Regions from separate parts of the Streptomyces roseirectus genome, predicted to be linked through region 3. Evidence: riboswitches for the same ligand, from Rfam matches in the RefSeq annotation. Region 3 holds a riboswitch; each other region holds the start of a gene.

The links. A riboswitch is a leader RNA that binds a small molecule or an ion and turns the genes downstream of it on or off. The one in region 3 is predicted to bind cobalamin.
Region 1: linked by a shared signal. The riboswitch ahead of IAG44_RS31180 (cobalamin biosynthesis protein) and the one ahead of metE (5-methyltetrahydropteroyltriglutamate--homocysteine S-methyltransferase) in region 3 are both predicted to bind cobalamin.
Region 2: linked by a shared signal. The riboswitch ahead of IAG44_RS13175 (ribonucleoside-diphosphate reductase subunit alpha) and the one ahead of metE (5-methyltetrahydropteroyltriglutamate--homocysteine S-methyltransferase) in region 3 are both predicted to bind cobalamin.

The regions. Positions count from the first base shown of each region.
Region 1 is NZ_CP060828.1:7,261,763-7,265,686, reverse strand. It holds gene IAG44_RS31190 (inorganic phosphate transporter) at 82-1,305, shown strand; gene IAG44_RS31185 (hypothetical protein) at 1,326-1,547, shown strand; cobalamin riboswitch at 1,649-1,789, shown strand; partial or broken gene IAG44_RS31180 (cobalamin biosynthesis protein) at 1,891-2,844, shown strand; gene IAG44_RS31175 (cobyric acid synthase) at 3,060-3,924, shown strand, end outside.
Region 2 is NZ_CP060828.1:3,227,447-3,231,370, forward strand. It holds gene mctP (monocarboxylate uptake permease MctP) at 1-937, shown strand, start outside; cobalamin riboswitch at 1,238-1,371, shown strand; gene IAG44_RS13175 (ribonucleoside-diphosphate reductase subunit alpha) at 1,500-3,860, shown strand; gene IAG44_RS13180 (ribonucleotide-diphosphate reductase subunit beta) at 3,860-3,924, shown strand, end outside.
Region 3 is NZ_CP060828.1:8,225,140-8,229,063, reverse strand. It holds gene IAG44_RS35575 (MFS transporter) at 1-848, opposite strand, end outside; cobalamin riboswitch at 1,039-1,258, shown strand; gene metE (5-methyltetrahydropteroyltriglutamate--homocysteine S-methyltransferase) at 1,389-3,680, shown strand; gene IAG44_RS35565 (allantoin permease) at 3,884-3,924, shown strand, end outside.

The DNA of each region.
Region 1 (3,924 bases), 960 kb from region 3:
ACGCCCTGTTCAGTTCATCTTCCGTTCACCCAGGTTTCCTACGGTCGACCGGCCAATGACTTCGAACGATTGCCTGGGTAAATGGAAAACTTCTCGCTGATCCTCGCGATAGTGGTGATCACCGCTCTCGCGTTCGATTTCACGAACGGTTTCCACGACACCGCCAACGCGATGGCCACCACCATCTCGACCGGCGCACTGAGGCCCAAGGTGGCGGTGGCCATGTCCGCCGCGCTCAACCTTGTGGGAGCGTTTCTCTCCGTGGAGGTCGCCAACACGATCTCCAAGGGGCTCGTCGACGAAAGCGGTATACGTCCCGAGGTGATCTTCGCCGCCCTCGTCGGCGCGATCCTCTGGAATCTGCTGACCTGGCTGGTGGGCCTGCCCTCCAGCTCCTCGCACGCCCTCATGGGCGGCCTGATCGGCGCCACGCTGGCCTCGGCCGGCTCGGGCGCGGTGCACGGTGACGTGCTGGTCACGAAGGTGCTGATCCCGGCGGTCGCCGCCCCGATCGTCGCCGGTCTCGCCGCGATGCTCGCCACGCGGCTCTCGTACACCCTGGGCAGGAAGGCCGAAGGCAAGGCCGCCGAGAAGAGCTACCGGTTCGGGCAGATCGCCTCGGCCGGCCTGGTCTCCCTCGCGCACGGCACGAACGACGCGCAGAAGACGATGGGCATCATCACCCTCGCGCTCGTCGCGGGCGGCTCCCTCGCGCCCGACTCGGACCCGCCCACCTGGGTCATCCTCTCCGCGGGCCTCGCGATCGCGCTGGGCACCTACCTGGGCGGCTGGCGCATCATCCGCACGATGGGCAAGGGCCTCACCGACCTCCAGCCGCAGCAGGGCTTCGCGGCGCAGACGTCCGCCGCGACGGTCATCCTCGCCTCCTCCCACCTGGGCTTCTCCCTCTCCACCACGCACGCGGTCTCCGGGTCCGTGATGGGCGCGGGGCTCGGCCGCAAGGGCGGGGTCGTGCGCTGGTCGACGGCCACGCGCATGTTCGTCGCCTGGGGGCTGACGCTGCCGGCCGCCGCGCTGGTCGGCGCGCTCGCCGAGACCGTCACGGACCTCGGGGACTGGGGCACGGCCGCCGTCGCCGTCTTCCTCGTCGCCTCCAGCGCGGCGATCTGGAAGATCTCGCGGCGCGAGGTCGTCGACCACAACAACGTCAACGACACGGACGACGACGGCGCGGGTGCCGCGAGCGGGTCCGACGCCGGTACCGACGCCGGTGAGATCAAGGTCGTCATCCCCTCCCCCGTCGCCACCACCGACCCGGCCGCTCCCCCGGCCGCGACCGTCTGACCCCGAAGGACACCGCAACCATGAAGATCGACTGGTCCGCACTCGGCTCCGTCTTCGGTGTCAGCCTCGTCGTCACCGTCGGGCTCGTGACCCTCTTCACCCTCGGCGTGATGGGCCTGTCCCGGCACGAGCGGGCGCAGGCCGACGGCGGCTCGGCGGCGCTCGCGGTCACGGGCGCGTACGCGTGCTTCGCGGCGTGCCTGGGGGCCGTGGCGTACGGCATCAGCCTCATCGTGGCCTGAGCCGCACGGCGCCTTCCCAAACCCCGCACGGTGTATGCCGTGCGGGGTTTCATGTGGGGTTCTGCACACTCCGCTCTCGCAGGTCAACGGTGAGTTGACGGCTGTTTGAGGGGCGTGGTGGACTGCCGGGGCCATGTACGGCGGCCAGGGAGGAAGACCGGTGCGAATCCGGCGCGGTCCCGCCACTGTGACCGGGGTAGTCATCCCCGGGAGCCAGGAACTCCCACCGCCGGTCTCGTCGAACCAGGGCGTGGACACCCTGAGTGAGGACATAACGCGATGCTCGGCCGCCGTTTGAGGTACCGCCCCCGACCGCTGCCCGCCCCCGCGGCCGGCTGAGCCGATGGGTGCCGATCGCCTCTACGCGTACGGCGCCGCCGCCGGACTCCTCGGTGACCTGGTGCTCGGCGATCCCCGCCGGGGGCATCCGGTCGCCGCGTTCGGGCGTGCCGCGGGCGCTGTGGAGAAGGCGCTGTGGCGCGACCACCGGGGGTGGGGTGCGCTGCACACGGCCGTCTGCGCGGGCGGCGCGGTCCTGCTCGGCGCGGCGGCCTCCGCTGCCGTACGCCGCTCCCCCGCCGCTTCCCTCGCCCTGACCGGCGCCGCCACCTGGGCGGTCGTCGGCGGCACCTCGCTGGCGCGCGAGGCCCGGCACATCGGGCGGGCGCTGGAGGCCGGGGACGTCGAGGCGGCGCGGGCCCGGCTGCCGCACCTGTGCGGGCGCGACCCGCAGGCGCTGGACGCGGACGGGATCGCGCGGGCCGTCGTGGAGTCGGTCGCCGAGAACACGTCCGACGCGGTCGTGGGCGCGCTGGTGTGGGGGGCCGTCGGCGGAGTGCCGGGGCTGCTCGGGTTCCGGGCCGTCAACACGCTCGACGCGATGGTCGGGCACAAGTCGCCCCGCCTGCGGCGGTTCGGGTGGGCGTCCGCGCGTCTCGACGACGTCGCCGGGTGGCCGGGGGCGCGGCTGACGGCCGTGCTGGCCTGTGCCGCCGGGGACGATCCCCGGGGGGCCGTACGGGCGTGGCGGGCGGACGCCGGGAAGCATCCGAGCCCCAACGCCGGGCCCGTGGAGGCGTCGTTCGCCGGGGCGCTCGGGGTGCGGATGGGCGGCACGCTGTCGTACGCGGGGCGGGTGGAGCACCGGCCCGTGCTGAACGGGGACGGGCGGGCCGTCGGCGTGCCGGACATCGAGCGGGCGGTGCGGCTGTCCCGCCGGGTGAGCTGGCTGGCGCTGGGGGCGACGGTCGCCGGGCGGATGGTGGCCGGGGCGGCGTTGAGCGGGGGTTCGGGGCGAGGGGCGGCTGGGGCCTCATCGGCTGGGAGCCCGCGGCGGGGCTCGGGCACGGCGGCACGTGCGGTGTGCGCGGCCCTGGTGGCGGGTGCTGCCCCGGCCGGGACAGCCCGCGCGGGCCTCGCTTCGGGTGCCGCGCGGAACGGTGTCGGGGTGGCGCCTGTTGTGGGCTTGTGGCGCGGGATGGGTGCGCGGTTCTTCGACAAGGGGGGTGACGTATGAGTGGCGGACTGCTGGTCGCCGGGACCACCTCGGACGCCGGGAAGAGTGTCGTCACGGCGGGGATCTGCCGGTGGCTGGTGCGGCAGGGGGTGAAGGTCGCGCCGTTCAAGGCGCAGAACATGTCGCTGAACTCCTTCGTGACGCGGGAGGGGGCGGAGATCGGGCGGGCGCAGGCCATGCAGGCGCAGGCGTGCCGGATCGAGCCGTCGGCGCTGATGAACCCCGTGCTGCTGAAGCCCGGCGGGGAGCGGAGCAGTCAGGTCGTGCTGATGGGGAAGCCCGTCGGCGAGATGGACGCGCGCCGGTATCACGGGGGGCGGCAGGAGCAGTTGCTCGGGACCGTGCTGGAGTGCCTGGCCGAGCTGCGGGCCACGCATGACGCCGTCATCTGCGAGGGTGCGGGGTCGCCGGCGGAGATCAACCTGCGGCGGACCGACATCGTCAACATGGGCATCGCCCGCAACGCGGGGCTGCCGGTGCTGGTGGTGGGCGACATCGACCGGGGTGGGGTCTTCGCCTCGTTCTTCGGGACGGTCGCGCTGCTGGCGCCGGAGGACCAGGCGCTGGTCGCGGGGTTCCTGGTGAACAAGTTCCGGGGCGATGTGTCGCTGCTGGAACCGGGGTTGGAGATGCTGCGCGGGCTGACCGGACGGTCGTCGTACGGGGTGCTGCCGTTCCGCGCGGGCCTCGGGATCGACGAGGAGGACGGCATGGCGGTGTCCCTGCGGGGCGCCGTCCGCGAGTCGTCGCTCGCGCCGCCGGTCGGCGAGGACGTGCTGCGGGTCGCCGTCTGCGCGGTGCCGCTGATGTCGAACTTCACGGACGTCGACGCGCTCGCCGCCGAACCCGGCGTCGTCGTGC
Region 2 (3,924 bases), 5.0 Mb from region 3:
CTTCGCCTCGGCGGGCGAGAAGTACACGGCGGCGAAGGCGGGCGGGCTCGTGCCGGCCGAGGCGGGGCAGTGGACGTACGCCACGCTGGCGCTCGGCTCCGCGCTGGCCCTGTTCATGTATCCGCACTCCATCACCGCGACGCTCTCCTCCAAGAACCGTGACGTGATCCGTCGCAACACCACGATCCTCCCGCTGTATTCCCTGATGCTCGGGCTGCTGGCGCTGCTCGGGTTCATGGCGATCGCGGCGAACGTGAACACGCACGGGAACAATCAGCTGGCCATCCCGCAGCTGTTCGAGGACATGTTCCCGGACTGGTTCGCGGGGGTCGCCTTCGCGGCGATCGGGATCGGGGCGCTGGTGCCGGCCGCGATCATGTCCATCGCCGCGGCCAACCTCTTCACGCGCAACATCTACAAGGACTTCCTCAAGCCCGAGGCGACGCCGGAGCAGGAGACGAAGATCTCCAAGCTGGTGTCGCTGCTCGTGAAGGTCGGCGCGCTGGTCTTCGTCCTGACGATGGACAAGACGGCCGCGATCAACTTCCAGTTGCTGGGCGGCATCTGGATCCTCCAGACGTTCCCGGCGCTCGTCGGTGGCCTCTTCACGCGCTGGTTCCACCGCTGGGCCCTGCTGGGCGGGTGGGCGGTCGGCATGGTCTACGGCACGATCACCGCGTACAACGTCGCCTCGCCGACCCAGAAGCACTTCGGCGGCTCCAACGACACGATCCCCGGCATCGGTGAGATGGGCTACATCGGCCTCACGGCGTTCGTCCTCAACGTCGCGGTGACGGTCGTCCTGACGTTCGTCCTCCGCGCGGCGAAGGCCCCCGACGGCATCGACGAGACCAGCCCCGCCGACTACACGGCCGACGCGGGCGACCCGGGCGTCCAGACGGAACTTCCCCCGGCGACTTCGGGAGCGGCCCACTAGCTCGATCGGCGAGGCTGTTCGGGCGGCTGCGGCACCGTCGTGGCTTGTCGCGCAGTTCCCCGCGCCCCTGAAGGATGCGCTGTCGCGCACCTTCAGGGGCGCGTTGCTATGGGCGCTGTAGAACTTCGTAATTTCCAACGCACTTAAGGGGCGCGGGGAACTGCGCGAACGGCCACAACGCACCCGCAGCCCGCCACGAACCGCACCCCCCACCCCCTCCCCGGCATCACAGTTCCCACCCACAAGTTGACGCTCCGAAGCCGATGCGACACAACATCTGGGGGTGCCACCACGGCCCGGCACTAGATGTATGCTCATGCTCGCTGTCGCCGCAGGGGAATCCGGTGCGAATCCGGAACTGTCCCGCAACGGTGTACTTGTGCGCGTATGCGCAGAGCGTCAGTCCGAGGACCTGCCGACGGCATACGCCCGGCCGTACCCAGGAACGGCCCGGCGTGCCCTGACGTCCGGGCCTCGCGGAGTGGGCCGGGGTGCAAACGCGCCGTGTGTTTGTGCTGCCCCCTGCCCGCAAGGCCCCTTGCCGAGCGAGGGAGAGCCTCACGTGACCATCGCGCCAGCCGAACCGGCTTCAGAGGTCCAGGCGGTCGAGACCGAGAACGACGGCCCCGGAGCCGCGTTGCTGCGGACCCTGACGGAGCTGACCGCCGACCTCCCCGACGCCGACCCCGGCCGGGTCGCCGCCGCGGCCCTGCGCGGCCGGTCCGCCCGCGCGGACGAGGCCGAGCTGCGTGAGCTGGCCACGGAGGCCGCCGCGGGCCTGATCTCGGAGGACCCGGCGTACTCCCGTCTCGCCGCCCGCCTACTGACGATCAGCATCCGCGCCGAGGCCGCCTCCCAGAGTGTGACGACGTTCACGGAGTCGATCTCGGTCGGCCACCGCGAGGGCCTGATCGCCGACCGCACCGCCGAGTTCGCCCGCGTCCACGCCACGCACCTCGACGGCCTGATCGACCCCGCCGCCGACGACCGCTTCGGCTACTTCGGCCTGCGCACCCTGCACAGCCGTTACCTGCTGCGTCACCCGATCACCCGCAAGGTGATCGAGACGCCCCAGCACTTCCTGCTCCGGGTCGCCTCGGGACTGGCCGAGGACGACACCGTCCGCGCCCTGGACGAAGTCGCCGCCCTGTACGGCCTGATGAGCCGCCTGGACTATCTCCCGTCCTCCCCCACGCTCTTCAACTCCGGCACCCGGCACCCCCAGATGTCGTCCTGCTACCTCCTGGACTCCCCCAAGGACGAGCTGGACTCCATCTACGACCGCTACCACCAGGTCGCGCGCCTGTCGAAGCACGCCGGCGGCATCGGCCTGTCGTACTCCCGCATCCGCTCCCGGGGTTCGCTGATCCGCGGCACCAACGGGCACTCCAACGGCATCGTGCCGTTCCTGAAGACGCTGGACGCGAGTGTCGCGGCCGTGAACCAGGGCGGGCGGCGCAAGGGCGCGGCGGCGGTGTACCTGGAGACCTGGCACTCCGACATCGAGGAGTTCCTGGAGCTGCGGGACAACACCGGCGAGGACGCCCGCCGCACGCACAACCTGAACCTCGCGCACTGGATCCCGGACGAGTTCATGCGCCGCGTGAACGCCGACCAGGAGTGGTCGCTGTTCTCCCCCTCGGACGTCCCCGAGCTGGTCGACCTGTGGGGCGACGAGTTCGACGCGGCGTACCGCAAGGCGGAGGCCGCCGGGCTCGCCAAGAAGACGATCCCGGCGCGTGACCTGTACGGCCGCATGATGCGCACGCTCGCGCAGACCGGCAACGGCTGGATGACGTTCAAGGACGCCGCGAACCGCACGGCGAACCAGACCGCCGAGCCGGGTCACGTCGTCCACTCGTCCAACCTGTGCACGGAGATCCTGGAGGTCACGGACGACGGTGAGACGGCCGTCTGCAACCTGGGTTCGGTGAACCTGGGCGCGTTCGTGACCGGCTCCGACATCGACTGGGAGCGGCTGGACGAGACCGTCCGCACCGCCGTGACCTTCCTCGACCGCGTCGTCGACATCAACTTCTACCCGACCGAGCAGGCGGGGCGTTCCAACGCGAAGTGGCGTCCGGTGGGCCTGGGGGCGATGGGCCTTCAGGACGTGTTCTTCAAGCTGCGGCTGCCGTTCGACTCGGCCGAGGCGAAGGCGCTGTCGACGCGGATCGCCGAGCGGATCATGCTGGCCGCGTACGAGGCGTCGGCCGACCTCGCCGAGCGCAGCGGGCCACTGCCCGCGTGGGACAAGACCCGGACGGCCCGTGGTGTGCTGCACCCCGACCACTTCGGCGTCGAGTTCACCTGGCCGGAGCGCTGGGCCGCCCTGCGGGAGCGGATCGCGTCGACGGGGCTGCGCAACTCGCTGCTCCTGGCGATCGCGCCGACCGCGACGATCGCGTCCATCGCGGGCGTCTACGAGTGCATCGAGCCGCAGGTGTCCAACCTGTTCAAGCGCGAGACACTGTCCGGGGAGTTCCTTCAAGTCAACTCGTACCTGGTGCAGGACCTCAAGGACCTCGGCGTGTGGGACGCCCGGACCCGGGAGGCGCTGCGCGAGGCCAACGGCTCGGTGCAGGACTTCGTGTGGATCCCGGAGGAGGTGCGGGCGCTGTACCGCACGGCGTGGGAGATCCCGCAGCGCGGTCTGATCGACATGGCCGCCGCGCGCACGCCGTACCTGGACCAGGCGCAGTCCCTGAACCTGTTCCTGGAGACGCCGACCATCGGCAAGCTCTCCTCGATGTACGCGTACGCCTGGAAGTCCGGGCTGAAGACGACGTACTACCTGCGTTCGCGCCCGGCGACCCGCATCGCCCGCGCGGCCCAGGCGTCCGTCCCCGTCCAGCAGGCCGCCGACCCCGACGCGGTCGCCTGCTCCCTCGAAAACCCCGAGTCCTGCGAGGCATGCCAGTAATGACCACCGAAGCCAAGAAGAACCTGCTCGACCCCGGCTTCGAGCTGACGCTTCGTCCGATGCG
Region 3 (3,924 bases):
CCGCGGTCGCGGTCGAGCAGGACGCGCAGCGGGAGCAGCGGGTGCTCGGCCTTGGTCTGCCACCAGGTGAACGCGATCAGCAGCAGTCCGCCGACGGTCAGGAAGCCCCAGGAGCGCGGCGAGGACCAGTCGTGGGACTCGGCCATGGAGAAGCCGTAGACGACGGCGAAGAGTCCGGCGGTGACCAGGACGGTGCCGGGGATGTCGAGCTTGGCGCCGGGTTCGCGGGCGGTGCGCTTGAGCAGGATCCAGCCGCCGGCCAGGGGGATCACGGCGAGGACGAGGTTGACGTAGAGGGTCCAGCGCCAGTCGAGGTATTCGGTGAGCACGCCGCCGAGCAGCAGGCCGACGGCCGCGCCGGAGCCGGCGATGGCGCCGTAGATGCCGAAGGCGCGGGCGCGTTCCTTGGCGTCGGTGAAGGTGGTGGTCAGCAGCGAGAGGGCGGCGGGCGCGAGCAGCGCGCCGAACAGGCCCTGGAGGGTGCGGCCGACGACCAGGACCTCGAAGTTGGTGGCGGCGCCGGCCAGCGCGGAGGCCGCGGCGAAGCCGCCGACGCCGACGAGGAAGGCGACCTTGCGGCCGAAGAGGTCGGCGATGCGTCCGCCGAGCAGCAGGAGGCTGCCGAAGGCGAGGGAGTAGGCGGTGACGATCCAGGTGCGGTCGCCGTCGGAGAAACCGAGGTCGGCCTGGGCGGACGGCATCGCGATGTTCACGATCGTCGCGTCCAGGGTGACCATCAGCTGGGCTATGCCGATCATCGCGAGGACCCACCAGCGGTGACGGGACGCGGGTTCCTCGGCTGTCTTGGTGAGTGACGTCGTGTCCGGCGTCTGGGTGGTCTGTGACATGGGGGCGTGCTCCGATGAGATGATCGGGCGTCTCGCGAACGAAACGGTTTCGTACTCAGCAGACGCTACACACCCCGCTAGCGAAACTCAACCGTTTCGATAGTGAGACCAGGATCACATAACCAATAGACGGCTATCAGATGTGTCCGCTTCCGGAAATCGCCCCTCCCCCACGGCGCCCGCGCCCCGTACGCTGATCACCGCAGCCGGTTCGCCCCGTCAGCCAGACGGGCCGCGTCGCAAGAGGGAACCCGGTGGGAATCCGGGACTGCCCCGCAGCGGTGAGCGGGAACGACCGCCGTCATACGCACTGGGTCCGCACGGACCTGGGAAGCGACGGCCAGTAGGTGCCTCGTCTCGTACGAGGTGTGCCCGCGAGTCCGAAGACCTGCCGACTGCCCGCGTGTGGCGACGTCACGCGCGGAGTTCCGGTGACCTCGCGGGTGGGTCGGCGTGGAGGCGGCCACAGGGCCGTCCGCTCCTTCATGCCCGCGTCCCGTCGCCGGGACCTCAGGGAATCGTCTCGTGAAGGAGATCTCCGTGACCACGAAACCCGCAGCCGCGGCAACCCTGTACGGCTACCCCCGGCAGGGCCGGAACCGGGAGCTGAAGAAGGCGGTCGAGGGCTACTGGAAGGGCCGCGTCGGCGCGGACGCCCTCCACGCCACCGCCGCCGACCTGCGCGCCGCCACCTGGCGCGCCCTCGCCGACGCCGGCCTCGACGAGGTGCCGACCGGCGACTTCTCGTACTACGACCACGTCCTCGACACCAGCGTCATGGTCGGGGCGGTCCCCGCCCGCCACGCGGGAGTCGACGACCCGCTGGAGCGCTACTTCGCCATGGCGCGCGGCACGCAGGACGCGCCGCCGCTGGAGATGACCAAGTGGTTCGACACCAACTACCACTACCTGGTCCCCGAGTTGGGCCCCGACACCGTCTTCACCGCCCACCCCGCCAAGCAGCTCACCGAGCTGGGGGAAGCGCTCGCGCTCGGTCTCACCGCGCGCCCGGTCCTGCTCGGCCCGGTCACCTACCTGCTGCTGGCCAAGCCCGCGCCCGGCACCGACGCCGGTTTCCAGCCGCTCACCCTCCTCGACCGGCTCCTGCCCGTGTACGCCCAGATCCTCGCCGAGCTGCGCGCGGCCGGCGCCGGCTGGGTCCAGCTCGACGAGCCCGCCCTCGTCCAGGACCGCACCCCGGCCGAGCTGAACGCCGCCGCGCGCGCCTACCGTGACCTGGGCGCCCTCGCCGACCGGCCGCAGCTGCTGGTCACGACGTACTTCGACCGGCCCGGCGAAGCGCTCCCGGTGCTGGCCGAGGCGCCCGTCGAGGGGATCGCCCTCGACTTCACCCGCCCCGGCACCCTCGACGACCTCGCCGCCGTCGGCGGGCTGCCCGGCAAGCGGCTGGTCGCGGGGGTGGTCGACGGGCGCAACGTCTGGGTGAACGACCTGTCGAAGTCGCTCTCCCTGCTGGGCACCCTCCTCGGGCTCGCGGACCGGGTCGACGTCGCCGCCTCCTGCTCGCTGCTGCACGTCCCCCTCGACACCGCCGCCGAGCGCGACGTCGACCCGCAGATCCTGCGCTGGCTCGCCTTCGCCCGGCAGAAGACCGCCGAGGTCGTCACCCTGGCCCGCGGCCTCTCCCGGGGCGTCGACACCATCGCCGCCGCGCTCGCCGCCAACCACGCCGACCTCGCCTCCCGCGCGGCCTCGCCGATCACCCGCGACCCGGAGGTGCGCGCCCGCGCCGCCGCCGTCACCGGGGCCGACACGCGCCGGGCGCAGCCCTACCACGAGCGGACGGTGGCGCAGCGCGCGCTCCTCGGGCTGCCCGCGCTGCCGACGACCACCATCGGGTCGTTCCCGCAGACCCCCGAACTGCGCACCGCGCGCGCCGACCTGAGGGCCGGGCGGATCTCGCACGCCGGGTACGAGGAGCGGATCGCGGCGGAGATCCGCGAGGTGATCGCCTTCCAGGAGAAGGCCGGTCTCGACGTGCTGGTGCACGGCGAGCCCGAACGCGACGACATGGTCCAGTACTTCGCCGAACAGCTCACCGGGTACCTCTCGACGCGGCACGGCTGGGTCCAGTCGTACGGCACCCGCTACGTCCGGCCGCCGATCCTCGCCGGGGACGTCTCCCGGCCCGAGCCGATGACCGTCCGCTGGACCTCGTACGCCCAGTCCCTCACCTCCCGCCCGGTCAAGGGCATGCTGACCGGCCCGGTGACGATGCTCGCCTGGTCCTTCGTCCGCGACGACCAGCCGCTCGCCACCACCGCCCGCCAAGTCGCTCTTGCCCTGCGAGACGAGGTCAACGACCTTGAATCATCGGGAAGTTCGATCATCCAGGTCGACGAACCCGCCCTGCGCGAAACGCTCCCGCTGCGCTCGGCCGACCGCGCGGACTACCTCGCCTGGGCGACCGCGGCGTTCCGCCTCGCGACCAGCGGCGTCCGCCCCGAGACCCAGATCCACACCCACATGTGCTACGCCGAGTTCGGCGACGTCGTCCAGGCCATCGACGACCTCGACGCCGACGTCATCAGCCTGGAGGCCGCCCGCTCCCACATGCGCGTCGCCCGTGAACTCGCCGCCCACGCCTACCCCCGCGAGGCCGGCCCCGGCGTCTACGACATCCACTCCCCCCGCGTCCCCACCCCCGAGGAAACCACCACCCTCCTCCGCACCGCCCTCGCCTCGATCCCCGCCACCCGCCTCTGGGCCAACCCCGACTGCGGCCTCAAGACCAGGGGCTGGCCGGAGACCCGGGCCTCCCTGGAGAACCTGGTGACAGCGGCGAGGAGGGTCCGGGCAGAACTGTCCTGACGGCGTGACGAGGGTCCCCGGTGTTCTCCGGGGACCCTCGGCCGGCACGCGATGTCACGTGCGCGTCCCCTCGTCCGGCGAAACATCTCCTTCATACGGGAAGTATTTAGGGGTAACACCCTCTGCCTACCGTCCCTCCGTGCCCCGCACTGCCGACGCCGTCACGCGGGACATCTGTCCCCGACCCCGCAAGGAGACGTCGTATGAGCGTCGAGCCGCAAGTGGACGTACGCGAAGAACCACC